Regions from separate parts of the Streptomyces sp. NPDC020996 genome, predicted to be linked through region 2. Evidence: predicted binding sites of a transcription regulator. Region 2 holds the regulator's gene; each other region holds the start of a gene.

Region 1 (7,192 bases), on a different contig from region 2:
ACGGGCCAGGCGCCGGAGCCACGGATAGGCTCCGGGCCTGCCGGTGATCCCACCGCGCCGCCCGCGACACGGCGAAGGCCGCGGGGGCGGCGATGGTGTCTTCGGGACCAACGCCAGGGCCGCCGCCAAGAAATTCCAGACCCTGATGAACAACGCGTTCGGCTACGCCATCGCCATCGACGGCATCGTCGGCAGCGAGACCTGGCCCGCGCTGCGGTGGTACGCCGAGTACAACGCCTGAGCGGCCGTCATTCGGCCGGTCGGGGACGTGGCGCAGACTGATCCCATGAACCACGCCCAGCTCACCGCCCTCGGTCGCGCGCTCCGTCTGCTCGGGGAGCACGGCGAAGCGCTCGGGGCCGACACCCCCGACGCCAAGCTGCACGAGGTCAAGGCCGATCTGCGCCGGGCCCTCGACCTGCTGGAGGACAGTGTCAGCGGCGCCGCGCCCAGCACCCGCTGCCCCGAGCACCCCACCGGTCCGGTCGACGAGAGCGCCCCCGACCTGTGCCTGCTGTGCGAGACCCGGCGCCGGGCCGCTCGCCGTGCCGAGTACAACGGCGGGCCGGTGCCGCAGGCCCCCGCCGAGCCCGTCCCGTCCCGCTACGGCGTGCGCGCCGACCGCCCGCAGCCCCAGCAGCGGTGGCTGCCGGAGCTGTGGAACGGGCAGGAGTGGCAGTTGTGCGGGACGCCCCGGCGGGACCGGCGCGAGGCCGAGCTGTACCTCGCCGCCCAGCGGCGCGGCCCCCGCCCCGCCATGGCGTACCGGCTCGTGCACGAGTTCACCGACTACGAGGTGCTCCGCGTGTGGGGCACGCCGGTCAGGGTCGACATCGAGCCGATGGGCAATCCGTAGCCGCCGTCCGCCCGGCCGTTACCGGGCCCACGGGCCCGCGGGCCCGCGGTCCCGCCTCGGCGCGTATCCGCTTGTGGCGCACACCGAGGGGCGGCACCCCCTGTGCCCCGGCAGCAGGGGATGCCGCCCGCCGCCGGGCCGCGCTACTTTCGCCGGCGGGGCGTAGGAGTCGTCGTGGGCAGTGCCGTCTGCGGCGTCCACCACGCCTGCTCGCTGCTGGAGAGCGGCATCCTGCGGGCCGAGCGGACCGGCGACTGGGCGGGTGCGATCGAGGCCTTCTCCCGGGCCTGGGAGGTCCGGCCGCAGCGCCTGTAGGCCTGCTACGAACTCGCCTCCCGGCTGCGCCGGAAGGGCCGTCACCGCACCGCCCACGCGGTCCTCGCCGCGGTCGTCGGCCGGCCGGAGCCGGAGGACCTGCCCTTCGTCAAGCCCTGGGTCTACCGTTGGGGACTGCTGTTCGAGTACTCGATCGCCGCGTACTGGGTGGGTGACCACGCCCAGGCGTTGCGGGCGTGCGACATGCTCCTGGCGATGCCCGACCTGCCCGCCGCCGTCCGCCGCCAGGCCGAGATCAACCGCGAGTTCTCGGTCCGCCATGCCGTGGCCGTCCCTCAGCCGGCCGCCGCCGCCCGGCGGCCGGAGGCCGCGTCCGCGGCCCGGTCGGGCAGGGGCGCGAGGAACCGCCGGGGCGGCAAGAGCCGCAAGAAGTAGGCGGGCGGCACGGCCCGGACACGACAGCCCGGACAACGCCCGAGGGCGGCACCCCCTGCGAGCGCAGGGGGTGCCGCCCTCGGAAAGGACAGCTCGATCCGTGAGGCGGATCAGAAGTCCATGTCACCGCCCGGCATGCCGCCGCCGGCGGGCGCGGCGGCCTTCTCCGGCTTGTCGGCGATGACGGCCTCGGTGGTGAGGAACAGCGCGGCGATGGAGGCGGCGTTCTGCAGGGCGGAGCGGGTCACCTTCGCCGGGTCGATGATGCCCTCGGCGATCATGTCGACGTACTCGCCCGTGGCGGCGTTCAGACCGTGGCCGACGGCCAGGTTGCGCACCTTCTCCACGACGACGCCGCCCTCGAGACCACCGTTGACGGCGATCTGCTTCAGCGGGGCCTCCAGGGCCAGCTTCACGGCGTTGGCGCCGGTCGCCTCGTCACCCTCGAGCTCCAGCTTCTCGAAGACCTGGGAGGCCTGCAGCAGGGCCACGCCACCACCGGCGACGATGCCCTCCTCGACGGCCGCCTTGGCGTTGCGGACGGCGTCCTCGATGCGGTGCTTGCGCTCCTTGAGCTCCACCTCGGTGGCGGCACCGGCCTTGATGACCGCGACACCGCCGGCCAGCTTGGCCAGGCGCTCCTGCAGCTTCTCGCGGTCGTAGTCGGAGTCGCTGTTCTCGATCTCGGCGCGGATCTGGTTCACGCGGCCCGCGACCTGGTCGGCGGAGCCGGCGCCGTCGACGATGGTGGTCTCGTCCTTGGTGATGACGACCTTGCGGGCGCGGCCCAGGAGGTCCAGGGTCGCGTTCTCCAGCTTGAGGCCGACCTCCTCGGAGATGACCTCGCCGCCCGTGAGGATGGCGATGTCGCCGAGCATGGCCTTGCGGCGGTCGCCGAAGCCCGGGGCCTTGACGGCGACGGACTTGAAGGTGCCGCGGATCTTGTTGACGACCAGGGTCGACAGGGCCTCGCCCTCGACGTCCTCGGCGATGATCAGCAGCGGCTTGCCCGACTGCATGACCTTCTCCAGCAGCGGGAGCAGGTCCTTGACCGAGGAGATCTTGGAGTTGGCGATCAGGATGTACGGGTCGTCGAGGACGGCCTCCATACGCTCCATGTCGGTGGCGAAGTACGCCGAGATGTAGCCCTTGTCGAAGCGCATGCCCTCGGTGAGCTCGAGCTCCAGACCGAAGGTCTGCGACTCCTCGACGGTGATGACGCCTTCCTTGCCGACCTTGTCCATCGCCTCGGCGATGAGCTCGCCGATCTGCGTGTCGGCGGCGGAGATGGAGGCCGTGGAGGCGATCTGCTCCTTGGTCTCCACGTCCTTGGCCTGCTCCAGCAGGGCGGCGGAGACGGCCTCGACGGCCTTCTCGATACCGCGCTTGAGTGCCATCGGGTTGGCGCCGGCGGCTACGTTGCGCAGACCCTCGCGCACGAGCGCCTGGGCGAGCACGGTCGCCGTGGTCGTACCGTCACCGGCGACGTCGTCCGTCTTCTTGGCGACTTCCTTGACCAGCTCGGCGCCGATCTTCTCGTACGGGTCCTCGAGTTCGATCTCCTTGGCGATGGAGACACCATCGTTGGTGATCGTGGGGGCGCCCCACTTCTTCTCGAGGACGACGTTGCGACCCTTGGGGCCGAGCGTCACCTTCACGGCGTCCGCGAGCTGGTTCATGCCGCGCTCGAGGCCGCGCCGCGCCTCCTCGTCGAACGCGATGATCTTGGCCATGTGAAGTGGTCCCTCCAGGACTGGGGGTGATTCCTTCGGACCGCGCCCGCGCCCGCGACGGACGGCTCGCCTGCCTCGTGGTTCCTTGCCCCACCCGGCCTGCGGGCCTCACCGACCCGGTCCTTCGTTGTCACTCTCACCTTCAGAGTGCTAACGCCAATGATTAGCACTCGACCCCTCCGAGTGCAAGACGCGCCCGCGGAGCGGGCTCGTTGGGGGGTGGCGGTCGGGTGACGGGCGGGAGCAAGACGCGCCCGCGTTGCGGGCGGGGGCTTCCTCGCCCGCGAACGTGCGTGCGGGCAGGACGAAGGGCCCGTACCCCGGGAGGTACGGGCCCTTCGACGGAAGACGTCGCTGCGGTTCGGTCGGTCGCGCGTATCAGGCGGTGACGCGCACCATGTCGGCCTGCGGGCCCTTCTGGCCCTGCGAGATCTCGAACTCCACCCGCTGGCCCTCTTCCAGGGTGCGGTACCCGTCCATCTGGATGGCGCTGTAGTGGACGAAAACATCCGCACCACCGTCGACCGCGATGAAGCCGTACCCCTTCTCCGCGTTGAACCACTTGACGGTGCCCTGAGCCATGCCTAACTCCCCTATTACTGGCCCTTGCACGGACCCGCACTTCGCGGATCCGGGTCAGACCTCACCCCCCACGGATTGGGGGCGTGCGCCGGAACGCGTCGACCGCGGCCGAATGTATCTGCCCAACTGCCGTCTGCAACAGGTCAGTCGGACGAGAATTCCGGACGGAAGGGGTCCGGAATGTAGTAAGAATTCCCCCGAATTCAGGGCAAGTCGGGCCGCACATAAAGAGCGAATGGCGCAAAAGACTCGCACACTTTGGCTATTTCTCGACGCATCGGAGCGGGCACTGATCGCGTCCGGCGCGCGGAGCCGGGGGTGGGTTCCCCAACTGTACCGCGCTCAACCATACAGAATTGCCCCCTCCGCTTCTCTCACGGAGGGGGCAATCGGTCAGAACTCTGCGTCACCGTCGTTACCGGCGGTAAACGAACGGCCAGGTCAGCCGCCCGCGACGGCCGGGATGATGGAGACGCCGGCCCCGTCGGGGGTGACGGTCTCCAGGCCCTGCTCGAAGCGGACGTCGTCGTCGTTGACGTAGACGTTGACGAAGCGGCGCAGCTTGCCCTGGTCGTCCAGGACGCGGGCGGCGATGCCCGTGTGGTTCTTCTCCAGATCCGCGATGACCTCGGCGAGGGTCGCGCCCTCGGCGGGGACCTCGGCCTGACCGCCGGTGTAGGTGCGCAGGATGGTGGGGATGCGAACGGTCACGCTCATGCGGTTTGACCTCCAGTGACTACAAGACTACTTTGCGTTTCGGCCGCCGGGCCGGCGGTTTCGGCCTGTGGAGCCGGCGTAAGACCTCGGCTTGGGTCCGGCCCGGGGGCGGTCGGCCGGGAAGCAGGAAGCCCAGCGGGTGACCACTGGACTCCCCGGGACACCGAGGAGGAGGTCAAGCGAGGCCGGCCTCTCGGAACGACTCAAGGTTGGGGCGGATGGTCGCGGTGAGGCCGGTGCCGGCCACCGCGTCCAGCGTCTTCAGGCCGTCGCCGGTGTTGAGGACGACGGTGGTCTTCGTGGGGTCGAGGACGCCGTTGTCGATCAGCTTCTTCGTCACGCCGACCGTCACGCCGCCCGCCGTCTCGGCGAAGATGCCCTCGGTCCGGGCGAGCAGCTTGATCGCGTCGACGACCTGCTCGTCGGTGACGTCCTCCACGGCGCCGCCGGTGCGGCGGGCGATGTCGAGGACGTAGGGGCCGTCGGCCGGGTTGCCGATGGCGAGGGACTTGGCGATGGTGTCCGGCTTCTGCGGGCGGACCACGTCGTGGCCGGCCTTGAAGGCGGTGGACACCGGCGAGCAGCCCAGCGCCTGCGCGCCGAAGATCTTGTACGGCTTGTCCTCGACGAGCCCGAGCTTGATCAGCTCCTGGAGGCCCTTGTCGACCTTGGTGAGCTGCGAGCCGGAGGCGATGGGGATGACGATCTGGTCCGGCAGCCGCCAGCCGAGCTGCTCGCACACCTCGTACGCCAGGGTCTTGGACCCTTCCGCGTAGTACGGCCGCAGGTTGACGTTGACGAAGCCCCAGCCCTCGCCGGCCGGGTCGCCGATGAGCTCGGAGCAGAAGCGGTTGACGTCGTCGTAGTTGCCCTCGATGCCGACGAGGTCGCCGCCGTAGATGGCGGCCATGACGACCTTGCCCTGCTCCAGGTCGTGCGGGATGAACACGCAGGAACGGAGGCCGGCGCGGGCGGCCGCGGCGCCGACGGCGCCGGCCAGGTTGCCGGTGGAGGAGCAGGAGAGGGTGGTGAAGCCGAAGGCGCGGGCGGCCTCCAGGGCCTGGGCGACCACACGGTCCTTGAAGGAGTGCGTCGGGTTGCCGGAGTCGTCCTTCACATACAGCCCGCCGGTCACGCCGAGCTCGCGGGCGAGGTTGTCGGCCTTGACGAGCTTGGTCCAGCCCGGGTTCAGGTTGGGCTTGTCGGCCACGTCCGCGGGGACGGGCAGCAGCGGCGCGTAACGCCAGATGTTCGCGGGTCCCGCCTCGATGCGCCTGCGGAGCTCCTCGGTGTCGTAGGCCGAGAAGTCGTACGCGATCTCCAGCGGGCCGAAACACTCCTCGCAGGCGAAGACCGGTCCGAGGGGGACGCGGTGGCCGCATTCGCGACAGGACAGAGCCGCGGCGGGGCCGAGGTCTACGGTGGAGTCCGTGGTGCTTGCAACAGTCTGCACAGCCATGTGAGGCGAGGCCCTTTCTCCTCATCTTCCTCACGACGCATCTCGCCGTGAGACGGATTTGGCACCTTCCCTAGCCGGGAGCCTCGCGCGGCGATCAACGGTGATCGGTACGAGAACCGGCTGGAGGGTTGCCGGGGCTTCATCGGGCCGTGTCCCTCTGCCCCTCTGGATGAGCGGTATTCGGTTGTGAGCGCGTGGCGACCCCCGACATGCGATGGTCATCAGCGTTGTTCAAGACTGTAACCGAAGGCCAGGACAGTTGAGATAGCCGTCCGAACCGCGAGATGGATCACAGGGTCCGCTCGCCGAGAGAACGCAGAGGAGCCGCGCACTGTGCTGAACGAAGTCGAGCGCTGGCTGGAAACCCGCTCCTGGTCCGTGACCGACCGGCCGCTGCACATGGTCCTGGCTGCCAAGCAGCGCACGGGCCAGTCGGTCAGTGTCGTGCTGCCCGCGCTCAACGAGGAGGGGACGGTCGGCGACATCGTCGCGGTCATCCGTCACGACCTCATGCAGCAGGTCCCGCTCGTCGACGAGATCGTCGTCGTCGACTCCGGGTCCACCGACCGCACGTCCCAGGTCGCCGCGGCGGCGGGCGCGCGGGTGGTCCACCGCGACGACATCCTGCCGCGCATACCCGCCGTCCCCGGCAAGGGGGAGGTGCTGTGGCGCTCCCTGCTCGTCACGAGCGGGGACATCGTCTGCTTCATCGACGCCGACCTGAAGGAGTTCTCCTCCGACTTCGTCTCCGGGATCGTGGGCCCGCTGCTCACCGACCCCGGGGTCGATCTGGTCAAGGCGATGTACGACCGTCCGCTCGGCGGCGCGGCGGGCCAGGGCGGCCGGGTCACCGAGCTGATGGCGCGCCCGCTGCTGAACATGCACTGGCCGCAGCTGGCCGGGTTCGTGCAGCCGCTCGGCGGCGAGTACGCCGCCCGCCGCAGCCTGCTGGAGCAGTTGCCCTTCCCGGTCGGCTACGGGGTGGAGCTGGGCATGCTGGTCGACGCCCTGCACCTGGTGGGCCTGGACGCCCTCGCCCAGGTCGACGTGGGCGTGCGCAAGCACCGGCACCAGGACGGGCAGGCGCTCGGCCGGATGGCCGCCGCGATCTACCGCACCGCCCAGCTCCGTCTG
Region 2 (7,192 bases):
GAGCTGCGGCTGCGGGACGGAGTACCGCTGTCCCTGCTGAAGGAGGACGGCCTGGCGGCCTCCCGGCGCGCACTGGCGGACGGCCTGCTGGAGAGGACGCCGTACGACGAGGGACGGGCGGCCCTCACCCTGCGGGGCCGGCTGCTGGCGGACGCGGTGGTCAGGGACCTGGTGGACTGATCACCCGGCGGAGTGAATCACTGCGGAACGCCGGTCCGGTCCCTAACCTGGTTCGTAGGCTGCCGCCGTACACGCGGCGGCGAGAGCGGAGGACCACGGAGATGACCGCTGCGGATGATCGCCGGGTGCATGAGGCATTCGAGAACCTGGAGGTTCCCGAGGGCTTCAAGGCTGAGCTCATCCGGGGGGAAATCGTGATGATGGCCGGGCCCGACAAGGTCCACAACCGCATCGTGCAATCGGTGCAGGACCAGATCCCCTCCGGGCGGTGGGAGCGGCTGCAGACGCAGGACATCGCGTTCCCGGACGAGGACAGCGAGCCCCAGCCGGACCTCGTGGTCATGGAGATCGGCGCCGACGACACCCCGGGCCGGCTGGTCCCCGCGGACGCCGTGACGATGCTGGTCGAAGTGGTCTCCAAGACCAGCGTCCACCGGGACTACGTCGAGAAGCGGTCGATCTACGCCGCGGGCGGCGTCCCGGTGTATCTGGTCATCGATCCCTTCCGGGCCAGGTGCCTGGTGCTGGCGGAGCCGACCGGCAGGGGCCTGGCGGCGGACTACCAGTACGAGCGCACCCGCAAGTTCGGCGACCCGGTGCCGCTGCCGATCGTGGGGGTGGACCTCGACACCAGCGGGTTCGGCACCCTGCCGCCTCTCACGGCTGAGCCGTGACGAAGTCGATCAGCTCCTCCACCCGCCCCAGCAGCTCCGGCTGCAGGTCCTTGTAGGACTCCACCCGCGCCAGGATCGCCTGCCACACGGCGCCCGTGTTGTCCGACGGCCAGCCCAGCGCCCGGCACACGCCCGTCTTCCAGTCCTGCCCGTGCGGCACGCGCGGCCAGCCCGCGATGCCCAGGGAGGACGGCTTCACCGCCTCCCAGACGTCGATGTACGGATGGCCGACGACCAGCGCGTGCTCGCTGGTCACCTGCTGCGCGATCCGCCACTCCTTCGACCCGGGGACCAGGTGGTCGACCAGGACGCCCAGCCGCGCGTCCGGGCCCGGCGCGAACCCGGCCACGATCGACGGCAGGTCGTCCACGCCCTCCAGGTACTCCACCACCACGCCCTCGACGCGCAGGTCGTCGCCCCACACCTTCTCGACCAGCTCCGCGTCGTGCCGTCCCTCGACGTAGATGCGCCCGGCGCGGGCCACGCGCGCGCGTGCGCCGGGCACGGCGACGGAACCGGACGCCGTACGGGTGGGCCGCAGCGGGCCGGAAGACGGCTTGACGAGGGTCACCGGGCGGCCCTCCAGCAGGAACCCGCGCGGCTCCAGCGGGAACACCCGGTGCTTGCCGAAGCGGTCCTCCAGGGTCACCGTGCCCGCCTCACAGCGGATCACCGCCCCGCAGAAGCCGCTCCCGGGCTCCTCGACCACCAGGCCCGGCTCCGCCGGGACCTCCGGCGCGGGCTGGGTCTTCTTCCACGGAGGGGTCAGGTCCGGAGAGTACTGGCGCATTCGAACGACGATAGGAGAACCGTCCCGCCGATCACCGCGACACGCCGAAACGGTCCGCCAGCGCGTCCCGCTGCGCCCGGACGAACGCCGCGTCGACCACCGCCCCGTGACCGGGCACGTACAGCGCGTCCTCGCCGCCGAGGTCGAGCAGCCGGTCCAGCGCGGCCGGCCATCGCGACGGCACGGCGTCCGGGCCCGCCTGCGGCTCGCCCGACTCCTCGACCAGGTCCCCGCAGAAGACGACCTCCGGCGTGCCCGGGACCAGCACGACCAGGTCGTGGGCGGTGTGCGCCGGGCCCACGTTCGCCAGCAGCACCTGCCGGCCGCCGCCCAGGTCGAGCGTCCACTCGCCGCTGACGTGATGGCGGGGCGCGGCGAGCGCGTCCACCGCCTCCTCGGCCAGCCGCGCGTCCAGCCCGCACCGCACCGCGTCCGCGCGCAGCTCCTCGCGTCCGTGCCGCCCGGTGAACACCGCGTCGGCGCCGACCGCCCCGAACACCTCCGCGCCCGCGAACGCCGCCGTCCCGAAGACATGGTCGAAGTGGGGGTGGGTGAGAGCGAGATGGGTCACACGGTGACCGGCCAGCCGCTGCGCCTGCGCCCGCAGCCGCGCCCCCTCCGGCAGGCTCGACCCCGCGTCGACCACCAGCGCCGTGTCAGCCCCGACGACCAGCCCGGCCGTGCAGTCCCAGCCAGGAAGCCGGCACCGCCCGACCCCGGCCGCCAGCCGCTCCCACCCGAGCTCTTCCCAAGTCACCGTCATACCGCGACGCTAGCCGTACGGACCCGCCCCGGCAGGACCGACCTTGCCCAGTCAGTACCCCACCGCCGTACACTGGGCCGGGGAACGCTGGCACTCGGACACGCAGAGTGCCAGGCAAGGCGTCAGGGGACGACTTTCTGGAGGTGTGCGCCATGCTGAGTGAACGACGGCTCCAGGTATTGCGCGCCATCGTCCAGGACTACGTCGGCACCGAGGAGCCGGTCGGGTCGAAGGCCCTGACCGAGCGGCACAACCTCGGCGTGTCCCCGGCGACCGTGCGCAACGACATGGCGGCCCTGGAGGACGAGGGGTACATCGCCCAGCCGCACACCAGCGCCGGGCGCATCCCCACCGACAAGGGCTACCGGCTGTTCGTCGACAAGCTCGCGGGCGTCAAGCCGATGAGCGCCCCCGAGCGGCGCGCGATCCAGAACTTCCTCGACGGCGCCGTCGACCTCGACGACGTCGTGGCGCGCACGGTGCGGCTGCTCGCGCAGCTCACCCGGCAGGTCGCCGTCGTGCAGTACCCGTCGCTCACCCGGTCCACGGTCCGGCACGTGGAACTGCTCTCGCTCGCCCCCGCGCGCGTGATGCTGGTGCTGATCACCGACACCGGCCGGGTCGAGCAGCGCATGGTCGACTGCCCGGCGCCGTTCGGCGAGGCGTCCCTCGCGGACCTGCGGGCGCGGCTGAACAGCCGGGTCGCGGGCCGCCGGTTCGCGGACGTCCCGCGGCTGGTGGAAGACCTCCCCGAGGGCTTCGACGTCGAGGACCGCGGCACCGTCTCGACGGTGCTGTCCACCCTCCTGGAGACGCTCGTCGAGGAGAACGAGGAGCGGCTGATGATCGGCGGCACCGCCAATCTGACCCGCTTCGGACACGACTTCCCCCTCACCATCCGGCCCGTCCTGGAGGCCCTGGAGGAGCAGGTCGTCCTCCTCAAACTCCTCGGCGAGGCAGGCGATTCGGGCATGACCGTGCGCATCGGGCACGAGAACGCCTATGAAGGACTCAACTCCACGTCCGTGGTCTCGGTCGGCTACGGTTCGGGCGGCGAGGCAGTCGCCAAGCTCGGCGTGGTCGGACCGACCCGCATGGATTACCCGGGAACGATGGGAGCGGTACGCGCAGTGGCACGGTACGTCGGACAGATCCTGGCGGAGTCGTAAGTGGCCACGGACTACTACGCCGTTCTCGGCGTGCGCCGCGACGCGTCGCAGGAAGAGATCAAGAAGGCCTTCCGGCGGCTCGCACGCGAGCTGCACCCGGACGTCAACCCCGATCCGAAGACCCAGGAGCGGTTCAAGGAGATCAACGCCGCCTACGAGGTGCTGTCGGACCCGCAGAAGAAGCAGGTCTACGACCTCGGCGGCGACCCGCTCTCGCAGTCCGGCGGCGCCGGCGCGGGCGGCTTCGGCGCGGGCGGCTTCGGGAACTTCTCGGACATCATGGACGCCTTCTTCGGCACGGCGTCCCAGCGCGGCCCGCGCTCGCGCACCCGGCGCGGCCAGGACGCGATGATCCGCCTGGAGATCGACCTCGACGAGGCGGCCTTCGGCACCACCAAGGACATCCAGGTCGACACGGCGATCGTCTGCTCCACCTGCAACGGTGAGGGCGCCGCGCCGGGCACCTCCGCCCAGACCTGCGACATGTGCCGCGGCCGCGGCGAGGTCTCCCAGGTCACCCGGTCCTTCCTGGGCCAGGTCATGACCTCGCGCCCCTGCCCGCAGTGCCAGGGCTTCGGCACGGTCGTGCCCACCCCCTGCCCGGAGTGCGCGGGCGACGGCCGGATCCGCTCCCGCCGCACGCTGACCGTCAAGATCCCGGCCGGCGTCGACAACGGCACCCGCATCCAGCTCGCGGGCGAGGGCGAGGTCGGCCCCGGCGGCGGCCCGGCCGGCGACCTGTACGTCGAGATCCACGAACTGCCGCACCCGATGTTCCAGCGGCGCGGCGACGACCTGCACTGCACGGTCACCATCCCGATGACCGCGGCCGCCCTCGGCACCAAGGTCCCGCTGGAGACCCTCGACGGCCTCGAAGAGGTCGACATCCGCCCGGGCACCCAGTCCGGCCAGTCGATCCCGCTGCACGGCCGGGGCGTCACCCACCTGCGCGGCGGCGGCCGGGGCGACCTCATCGTCCACGTCGAGGTGCAGACCCCCACCAAGCTCGACGTCGAGCAGGAACGCCTGCTGCGCGAGCTCGCCAAGCTGCGCGGCGAGGAACGCCCGCAGGGCCAGTTCCAGCCGGGCCAGCAGGGCCTGTTCTCCCGGCTCAAGGACGCCTTCAACGGGCGCTGACCACACGGGACGCCCCTGGCCCGGGCCAGGGGCCCGTCCCGATTCGGACTTGTACACGGGACGTGACAACATGCGGTCATGTCCTCCGCACTGACCGATCTCTGCCCCCATCCGATCGTGCAGGCCCCCATGGCGGGCGGCGTCTCCGTGCCCCACCTCGCCGCCGCCGTCTGCGCGGCCGGCGGGCTCGGCTTCCTCGCCGCCGGGTACAAGACCGCCGACGGCATGTACCAGGAGATCAAGCAGCTGCGGAGCATCACCGACCGGCCCTTCGGCGTGAACCTCTTCATGCCGCAGCCCGACCACTCCGACCCCGCCACGGTGGAGCTCTACGCCCACCAGCTGGCCGGCGAGGCCTCCTGGTACGACACCGAGCTCGGCGACCCCGACAACGGCCGTGACGACGGCTACGACGCCAAGCTCGCCGTGCTGCTCGACAACCCGGTGCCGGTGGTCTCCTTCCACTTCGGCGTCCCCACCCGCGACGTCCTCGACTCCCTGCGCCGCGCCGGCACCTTCACCATGGCCACCGCGACCACCGCGGAGGAGGCCCTCGCCGTGCAGCGGGCCGGCGCCGACGCGGTCATAGCCCAGGGCGTCGAGGCCGGCGGCCACCAGGGCACCCACCGCGACGTCCCGGAGAACGACCGCGCCGGCATCGGCCTGCTGTCCCTGGTCGCCCAGATCCGCGAGACCGTGAGCATCCCGGTCGTCGCCGCCGGCGGCATCATGCGCGGCAGCCAGATCGCCGCCGTCCTCGCCGCCGGCGCGTGCGCCGCCCAGCTCGGCACCGCCTTCCTGGTCACCCCGGAGTCCGGGGCGAACGCCGTGCACAAGCAGGCGCTGACCAACCCCCTGTTCGTCCGCACCGAGCTGACCCGCGCGTTCTCCGGCCGCCCGGCCCGCGGCCTGGTCAACCGCTTCCTGCGGGAACACGGCCCGTACGCGCCCGCCGCCTATCCCGACGTCCACCACCTCACCGCGCCGCTGCGGAAGGCGGCGGCGAAGGCCGGCGACGCGCAGGGCATGGCGCTGTGGGCCGGGCAGGGCCACCGGATGGCCCGGGAGCTGTCCGCGGGACAGCTGGTGGAGGTGCTGGCCGCCGAACTCGAGGAAGCGAGAGCGGCGCTGTCGGAAGGCGGTGTGCGATGACGGCCCCGGTGTTCGTGCTCGATCCGCTGGTCCTGCCGGACCACCGCGGCGGGGAGTACGTCCTCGACGGCCCGGAGGGACGGCACGCCGTCTCCGTGAAGCGGATGCGGCCCGGCGAGGAGGTCGTCCTGACCGACGGCCGCGGACGCTGGACGGAGGGCGTCGTCAAGGCCGCCGAGGGCAAGGACCGCCTCGTCGTCACGGACCTCGGGAGCGTCCGCGAGGAGCCCCCGGCGCAGCCCCGCATCACCGTCGTGCAGGCCCTGCCCAAGGGCGACCGGGGCGAGCTGGCCGTGGAGACGATGACCGAGACCGGCGTCGACGCGATCGTGCCGTGGACGGCCTCCCGCTGCGTCACCCAGTGGAAGGGCGAGCGGGGCCTGAAGTCCCTCGCCAAGTGGCGGGCGACCGCCCGGGAGGCCGGCAAGCAGTCCCGCCGGGTCCGCTTCCCCGAGGTCGCGGACGCGGCGACGAGCAAACAGGTTGCCGCACTTCTCGCCAAGGCCGACCTCGCCGCAGTGCTGCACGAGGACCGCGCCTACCCCAGCGAGCCGCTCGCCACCGCCGAACTCCCCGCCGAGGGCGAGATCGTGCTGGTCGTCGGCCCCGAAGGGGGCGTCTCCCCGGAGGAGTTGGCGCTGTTCGAGCAGGCGGGGGCGAAGGCGTACCGGCTGGGCCGCAGCGTGCTGCGCACCTCCACCGCCGGCACGGCGGCGACCGCCCTGCTGCTAGGCCGCACCGGCCGCTGGTCCTGACCGCCCCTCCTGAACGCCCCCTCCTGACGCCCCAGGGAGACCCCGTGGAACTCGCCCAAGTCCGGCTCCTCGTCAGCGACTTCCCCGCCTGCTACCGCTTCTACGCCGAAGTCCTGGGGCTGAAGCCGCAGTCGGGGGCGACCCGGGGACCGTACGAGAAGTTCAGCCCGGCGGCCGGCTCCGCGGGCATCGCCCTGCAGGACCGGGCGATGATGGCGGAGATCCTCGACGAACTGGGCGGACCGGCGAACGGACACCGCTCCCTGGTGGTGCTGCGCGTCGACGACCTGAACGCCTACTGCGAACAGATCACCGGCCGCGGAGCGACCCTGCTGCACGGCCCGGCCGCCATGACGGACCGCATGCGCGTGGCCCATCTCAAGGACCCCGAGGGCAACGTGGTGGAACTTCAGGAGTGGCTCCTGCTGCGCACCTGACGGCCGTACTTCAGGGCGGTCGCGGACGACGCGCGACCGCCCCGCAAGAGCCGCCCGGGGGCGCGTTCGTGGCCGTATGCGCTCTACCGCGCCGGCCTGGTCGGTGGCAGGCTGCCCTTCATGGGGGCGTTGAGG
Region 3 (7,192 bases), on a different contig from region 2:
CACCTGCTGCCCAGCGTCCGCGGTGACCTGCTGGCCCGCCTGGGACGCACGGCGGAGGCGGGCGAGGAACTGGCGCGGGCGGCCGGGCTGACGCGCAACGCCCGCGAGCGGCAGCTGCTGCTGGACCGGCTCCGGTCCCTCCCCGGCGTCTGAGGTCCTACCGCGTTTCCGGCCGCGCGGGCGCCCCGACCAGCATCGTCGGCGCCCCCGCGACCCGGGTCAGGAACACGGTCGCCGCGTTCGGCCCCTGCGGCTTGACCTTCCTGCGCAACTCCTCCGGCTCCACCGCCGACCCGCGCTTCTTCACGGTCAGCGTCCCGACCTCCCGCTCCCGCAGCAGCGCCTTCAGCTTCTTCACGTTGAAGGGCAGTCGGTCGGTGATCTCGTACGGCACGGCGTACGGCGTGGGCCGCAGGCGGTCGGCGGTGACGTAGGCGATGGTCGGGTCGATCAGGCCGCCGTCCAGTTCCTCGGCCACCTCGGCGACCAGGTGGGCGCGGATGACGGCCCCGTCGGGCTCGTACAGGTACCGGCCGACGGCGCGGACCGGGGGATCGGGCAGGCCCCTGCCGTGCAGCGTGCGCGGGCCCGGCAGCAGCGTCGCCCGCACCGCGCCCGGCTCGGTCCCGAACCACAGCACGGCCTCCTTCACGTCCCCGCCGTCGGAGATCCACTCGGCCTCGGCGTCGGCGGGCACCGCCTCGTGCGGGATGCCGGGTGCGACCTTGAGGGCGGCGTGCGGCGCCGTGCGGGCCGCGCCGACCGCCCACGACAGCGGGGGCGAGTAGGCCTCCGGGTCGAAGACGCGGCCGCGTCCGCCGCGCCGGGCGGGGTCGACGAACACGGCGTCCCAGCCGGCCGTGTCCACCTCGGTCACGTCGGCCTGGCGCACCTCGATCAGCTCCGCGAGCCCGAGCGCGTCGGCGTTCGCGCGCGCCGCCGCCGCCGTCACCGGGTCGCGGTCCACGGCGAGCACCCTGATGCCGGCCCGCGCCAGCGCGACCGCGTCCCCGCCGATCCCGCAGCACAGGTCGGCCACCGAGGTCACGCCCAGTTCCCGCAGTCGCCCGGCCCGGTACGCCGCGACGCTCGCCCGGGTCGACTGCTCGACCCCGTTCGGCGTGAAGAACATCCGCCGCGCGTCCGCCGCCCCGAACTTCGCCGCCGCCCGCTGCCGCAGCCGCGCCTGCCCGAGCGCCGCCGACACCAGCTCGGCGGGGTGGTCGCGGCGCAGCCGGGTGGCGACGGCGAGTTCGTCGGCCGGGGCGGTGTCGCGCACCTCTTCGAGGAGGGCGCGGCCTTCGGGGGTGAGGAGGCAGGCGAGGTCGTTCACCGGCTCATTGTGGGCCAGTCGGTGGATGGTGTGCCGCCGGCCGCGGTGTCGGGCCGGGACACGGGACGGGGGCTGCGAGGATCCGGCATCATGCGAGCAGTACGACAAAACGATAAAAACAGGGCATCGTTCGGGGTGCGGTTCCGCTGCGGGGCCGCCCTGCTCGCCGCGGCCGCCATCGCCTCCGGCTGTGCGCAGGGCGACGCCTCCGAGGTGGATTCGGCCGAGGTGACCCCGGCCGCCGGCCAGCCGCCCCTGAAGGCGGCCCCGGCCCGCGCCCTGGAGGCGTACGCCGCGCGGCTGCGCGCCGCCTACGTCGCCCGGGCCGCGGCGGCCAGACGCTGGGGCCTGGCGAAGGTGCCGCTGACCGCCCCGCCGCCGCCCGCGAAGAAGCCGCTGATCACCGCCCGCAAGGGCTTCGAGGTCGACGGTCAGCGCGAACTGGACCTGCCCCCGGTCTTCACCACCGTCCCCACCGAGCAGAAGGTCGTCTTCCTCACCATCGACGACGGCGCCGAGAAGGACCCGGCCTTCCTGCGGATGACGCGCGAGCTGAAGATCCCGTACTCCGCCTTCCTCAGCGACTTCCTGATCCGGAACGACTACGGCTACTTCGGGAAGATGCGGCAGGACGGGGTGACACTGAACAACCACACCCTGAACCACCCCTACCTCCGCGGCCTGTCCTACAACGAGCAGAAGCGCGAGATCTGCGGCATGCAGGACGTGATCGAGGAGCATTACGGCGTCCGCCCCCGCCTCTTCCGCCCGCCCTACGGCAGCTACAACCAGGACACCCTGCGCGCCGCCAAGACCTGCGGCATCCGGTACGCGCCCATCTGGGACGAGGAGGTCTTCGTCGACCACTGGGAGTACCGCGACGACCGCTCGCTGCACCCCGGCGACATCGTCCTGACCCACTTCCGGGGCCGCGGGCAGTGGAAGGGCACCATGCCCGACATGCTCCGCCGCTTCCTGGACAAGGTCACCGCCCAGGGATACGCGGTGGCCCGGCTGGAGGACTACCTGTGAGGCGGCGCCGCCTGGCGGCCGCGGCGCTGGCGGCCACCGTCCTGCTCACCGGCTGCGCCCCGTCCGTCGACCCCATCCAACGGCTCGGCGAGAAGGCGACCCGCCGGATGCGCCCGCACGCCACGGCGACCGCGGGGCAACCGCCGCACGGCACGGCGACCGCCGGCCGGCCGCCGCACGGCACGGGGGACATGTCCGTCAGGCACCGGGCGCACGGCGGGGACGGGGACGGGGTCGCCGGGCAGCGGGCGCGCGGTACGGGGGGCAGGGGTGCCCGGCACCGGCCGTGCGGTGCCGGGGGCGGGGTTGCCGGGCAGTGGCCGCGTGGCGCGGGGGGCGGGGTTGCCGGGCAGTGGCCGCGTGGCGCGGGGGACGAGGGTGCCGGGCGCCGACCCGTCGGCACCGGAGACAGGGCTGCCGGGCGGCCGCCATACGACGGCGGGCATCCGGCCGCCGGTCTTCCGGCCGCCGGTCTTCCGGTCGCCGGGCAGCCGTCGTCCTGCGGCCGCGACCTCGTCGCCGCCCAGCCGTCGTCTCGCGGCCGGGACCTCGCCCCCGGTCGGCGGTCGCCCAGCGGCAGTGATCCCGAGCCTGGTCGGCGGTCGCCCAGCGGCAGTGATCCCGAGCCTGGTCGGCCGTCGTCTCGCGGCAGTGATCCCGAGCCTGGTCGGCCGTCGTCTCGCGGCAGTGATCCCGTGCCTGGTTGGCCGTCGTCTCGCGGCAGCGATCCCGCGCCCGGTCGGCCGTCGCCCCGCCGCCGGGGCCACGCGGTCCCGAACCCGTCCCGGGTTCCGGCCGCCCCCGCGGCGGACCGGGGCCTGCCGCGCGTGGTCTCCCGCGTCCCCACCCGCGACAAGGTCGTCTTCCTCACCTACGACGACGGCGCGGAGACGGACCCCCGCTTCGCCGAGACGGTCCGCGCGCTGCGCCTGCCGGTCAGCATCTTCCTCACCGACCGGGTCGCCGGCCCGGGCTACGCCCACCTCGCGCGTCTGCGGTCGGTCGGCGTGAGTCTGCAGAACCACACCCTCGACCACCTCGCCCTGCGCGGCCTGCCCTACGCCGGCCAGCGCGCCGAGATCTGCGGCCAGCAGGACAAGCTCACCGCCCGCTTCGGCGTCCGCCCCCGCCTCCTCCGCCCGCCCTACGGCACGTACGACACGACGACCCTGCGCGCCGCGGCGGACTGCGGCATCTCGGCGGTCGTGCTGTGGCGGGCGGCGATGACGGCGGACGGCGAACTGACGTACGCGGGCGCCGAGCACCGCCTCGGCCCCGGCGACGTCGTGGCCGTGGCCGCGGGCGAGGGCACGGGACCGACGGTCGGGGAGCGGACGGCGCGGCTGCTGCGGGAGGCACGCGGCCGGGGGCTGAGGGTGGCCCGCCTGGAGGACTACGTCTGACGCCGGCCCCGCCCGGGTCACGCCCACCGGCCGGTCGGGTCGGCCGCCCCCGGTCCGCCGTACGGGCCCTGCGCAGCCCCCGCGTGACCCCGCGCAGCCCCCCGTACGGCACGGAGCCCCGGCCGACGCGCCGCCGGGATTGGCACTCCGCTTGACCGAGTGCTAATCGCGGTCATAGTCTCGGGTCTGGCACTCCCCCCTGGAGAGTGCCAACAACGCGACGGGCAGGTCCGGCACCCGCGACGACGGATCGACCTGGTCGCCACCTCAGACAGTTAACCCCGTGAGATCTCCGAAGGGGGAGGTCGGATCGTGACGACCGCCAGCTCCAAGGTTGCCATCAAGCCGCTCGAGGACCGCATCGTGGTCCAGCCGCTGGACGCCGAGCAGACCACGGCCTCTGGCCTGGTCATTCCGGACACCGCCAAGGAGAAGCCCCAGGAGGGCGTCGTCCTGGCCGTGGGCCCGGGCCGCTTCGAGAACGGCGAGCGTCTCCCGCTCGACGTCAAGACCGGCGACATCGTGCTGTACAGCAAGTACGGCGGCACCGAGGTGAAGTACAACGGCGAGGAGTACCTCGTCCTCTCGGCTCGCGACGTCCTCGCGATCATCGAGAAGTAGTCCCACCTCGAGCATTCCGCTCTTAGCTGCGCCCCTGGCCCCCGCGATCACACAAGAAGCCGGGCGCCCGGGGCGCAGTTTCTTTCACCTAGATTTCCGAGAGGGCTCACGCTGTCATGGCGAAGATCCTGAAGTTCGACGAGGACGCCCGTCGCGCCCTCGAGCGCGGCGTCAACAAGCTTGCCGACACGGTCAAGGTGACGATCGGCCCCAAGGGCCGCAACGTCGTCATCGACAAGAAGTTCGGCGCTCCCACCATCACCAACGACGGTGTCACCATCGCCCGCGAGGTCGAGGTCGAGGACCCGTACGAGAACCTCGGCGCCCAGCTGGTGAAGGAGGTGGCGACCAAGACCAACGACATCGCGGGTGACGGCACCACCACCGCCACCGTGCTGGCCCAGGCCCTGGTCCGCGAGGGTCTGAAGAACGTCGCCGCCGGCGCCTCCCCCGCCGCCCTGAAGAAGGGCATCGACGCTGCCGTCGCCGCCGTCTCCGAGGACCTCCTGTCCTCGGCCCGCCCGATCGCGGAGAAGTCCGACATCGCCGCCGTCGCCGCGCTGTCCGCCCAGGACCAGCAGGTCGGCGAGCTCATCGCCGAGGCGATGGACAAGGTCGGCAAGGACGGCGTCATCACCGTCGAGGAGTCCAACACCTTCGGTCTGGAGCTGGACTTCACCGAGGGCATGGCCTTCGACAAGGGCTACCTGTCGCCGTACTTCGTCACCGACCAGGAGCGCATGGAGGCCGTCCTCGACGACCCCTACATCCTGATCACGCAGGGCAAGATCTCCGCGATCGCCGACCTGCTGCCGCTGCTGGAGAAGGTCATCCAGGCCAACTCCTCCAAGCCGCTGCTGATCATCGCCGAGGACGTCGAGGGCGAGGCCCTGTCGACCCTGGTGGTCAACAAGATCCGTGGCACCTTCAACGCGGTCGCGGTCAAGGCCCCCGGCTTCGGCGACCGCCGCAAGGCGATGCTGCAGGACATGGCGATCCTCACCGGCGCCACGGTCGTCTCCGAGGAGGTCGGCCTCAAGCTCGACCAGGTCGGCCTGGACGTGCTGGGCTCCGCCCGCCGCGTGACGGTCACCAAGGACGACACCACGATCGTCGACGGCGCCGGCAAGTCCGAGGACGTCCACGGCCGCGTCGCCCAGATCAAGGCCGAGATCGAGACCACCGACTCCGACTGGGACCGCGAGAAGCTCCAGGAGCGCCTCGCCAAGCTGGCCGGCGGCGTGTGCGTGATCAAGGTCGGCGCCGCCACCGAGGTGGAGCTGAAGGAGAAGAAGCACCGTCTGGAGGACGCCATCTCCGCGACCCGCGCCGCGGTCGAGGAGGGCATCGTCTCCGGTGGTGGCTCCGCGCTGGTCCACGCCGCCAAGGTCCTCGAGGGCAACCTCGACAAGACCGGCGACGAGGCCACCGGCGTCTCCGTCGTCGCGCGCGCCGTGGTCGAGCCGCTGCGCTGGATCGCGGAGAACGCTGGCCTCGAGGGCTACGTGATCGTCTCCAAGGTCAAGGAGCTGGAGAAGGGCAACGGCTACAACGCCGCCACCGGCGAGTACGGCGACCTGGTCAAGGCCGGCGTCATCGACCCGGTGAAGGTCACCCGCTCCGCCCTGGAGAACGCCGCCTCCATCGCCTCCCTCCTGCTGACGACCGAGACCCTGGTCGTCGAGAAGAAGGAAGAGGAAGAGCCGGCCGCCGCGGGCCACAGCCACGGCCACAGCCACTGAGCCGCATGCTCACAAGAAGGCCCTGCTCCGGTTGACCGGAGCAGGGCCTTCCCCCTTTCCCGCGGCTCCTGGGCGGCTGTTTTCGCGGCGGATCCGGTCAGCCGTCGGTGCGTACCAGGAACCTGACGTTCTCCGCGAGCAGCGCCCGCGCCCCGTACGTGTCCGCCAGACGGGCGGCGAGGGTGGCCTCCGCGAGCCGTGGGGGGAGCGCCTCCGCGAACTTCAGGCCCCGAACAGCGCGCAGGTCCACCTCGGGCAGCGTCACGCCGTTGCCGGCGTCCGCTGCGGCGGCCCGCCAGGTCTGCGGGGTCACGTCGTCACGCAGCCGCACGAACCGGTCGTCGGTGACCCGGTGCGGCAGCACGACGGAGGGGAGGGAGGCGGCCAGTGTGGCGTTCGCCCGGTGTCCGCCCCAGGTCCACCACCGCACGTCGCCGTCCCCCCGGCGGGTGACGACCGTACCGGCCGGGTGCACCACGTCCCGGTGGGCGTCGCGTGCCTCGGCCAGTTTCGCCTGCGCGCGGCGGGTGAGGACGACGGGCGGGTCGGCGCCCAGCAGGACCTCCCGCCCGGCCCGGGTCAGGGTGAACGACCGGACACGGTCCGGGCCGAAGCCGTTCCACCTGGCACGCCCGCCCTCGTCCACGGGCTCGACGAAGCAGCGCCTGCGGCGCCAGTCGATGTACGTCACCAGCCAGCTGCGGCCCGCCAGCAGCAGCTTCCGCGGTCCCTCGACCTCCTCGGTGAGCAGGTCCGGATCGGTGCGGCCGATCTCGGTCCGCCCGCTGAGCACGGTGAACTCGGGTGGGGCCGTGAACGACGCCGTCAGGTTCATGAAGTGGCGGTGCCCGAAACGCCGTTCGGCCTCGGGGCCGATGAACAGCAGGCCGCCGTCCCGGTCCAGGTAACCCTGCTCCACCAGGTGATGCACGATGGGTTCGGCCGCCTTGCCGAAGGTGTCCAGCCCGCCCCACCACTCCTGCCACAGGTTCTCCCCGACCCGGTGTTCCTGCAGGCACAGGGCGAGCACCTGCTGGGCGACCAGGTGCCGTGGTTCGGGA

The links. Region 2 encodes HrcA, which represses chaperone genes, less so after heat shock. Its sites were predicted from a motif close to TTNGCACTCNGNNNNNCNGAGTGCNAA; they were not measured.
Region 1: a site for HrcA is predicted at 3,464-3,490, ahead of groL (chaperonin GroEL). Genes of this name have one in related genera too.
Region 3: a site for HrcA is predicted at 3,908-3,934, ahead of groES (co-chaperone GroES). Genes of this name have one in related genera too.

Annotation. Positions count from the first base shown of each region.
Region 1 covers NZ_JBFADM010000004.1:177,216-184,407, forward strand. Annotated here, with positions in the region: gene AB0G63_RS04860 (hypothetical protein) at 287-856, shown strand; gene AB0G63_RS04865 (hypothetical protein) at 1,031-1,171, shown strand; gene AB0G63_RS04870 (hypothetical protein) at 1,388-1,567, shown strand; gene groL (chaperonin GroEL) at 1,678-3,300, opposite strand; gene AB0G63_RS04880 (cold-shock protein) at 3,679-3,882, opposite strand; gene AB0G63_RS04885 (MoaD/ThiS family protein) at 4,324-4,599, opposite strand; gene thrC (threonine synthase) at 4,775-6,058, opposite strand; SAM riboswitch class I at 6,077-6,234, opposite strand; gene AB0G63_RS04895 (glucosyl-3-phosphoglycerate synthase) at 6,392-7,192, shown strand, end outside.
Region 2 covers NZ_JBFADM010000007.1:95,666-102,857, forward strand. Annotated here, with positions in the region: gene hemW (radical SAM family heme chaperone HemW) at 1-180, shown strand, start outside; gene AB0G63_RS07890 (Uma2 family endonuclease) at 282-854, shown strand; gene AB0G63_RS07895 (DUF3097 domain-containing protein) at 838-1,644, opposite strand; gene AB0G63_RS07900 (MBL fold metallo-hydrolase) at 1,676-2,407, opposite strand; gene hrcA (heat-inducible transcriptional repressor HrcA) at 2,560-3,576, shown strand; gene dnaJ (molecular chaperone DnaJ) at 3,577-4,713, shown strand; gene AB0G63_RS07915 (nitronate monooxygenase) at 4,792-5,865, shown strand; gene AB0G63_RS07920 (16S rRNA (uracil(1498)-N(3))-methyltransferase) at 5,862-6,620, shown strand; gene AB0G63_RS07925 (VOC family protein) at 6,665-7,057, shown strand; gene AB0G63_RS07930 (hypothetical protein) at 7,178-7,192, shown strand, end outside.
Region 3 covers NZ_JBFADM010000015.1:82,572-89,763, reverse strand. Annotated here, with positions in the region: gene AB0G63_RS13740 (RNA polymerase sigma factor) at 1-153, shown strand, start outside; gene AB0G63_RS13735 (class I SAM-dependent methyltransferase) at 158-1,333, opposite strand; gene AB0G63_RS13730 (polysaccharide deacetylase family protein) at 1,424-2,365, shown strand; partial or broken gene AB0G63_RS13725 (polysaccharide deacetylase family protein) at 2,362-2,475, shown strand; gene AB0G63_RS13720 (polysaccharide deacetylase family protein) at 3,061-3,768, shown strand; gene groES (co-chaperone GroES) at 4,081-4,389, shown strand; gene groL (chaperonin GroEL) at 4,506-6,131, shown strand; gene AB0G63_RS13705 (DEAD/DEAH box helicase) at 6,229-7,192, opposite strand, start outside.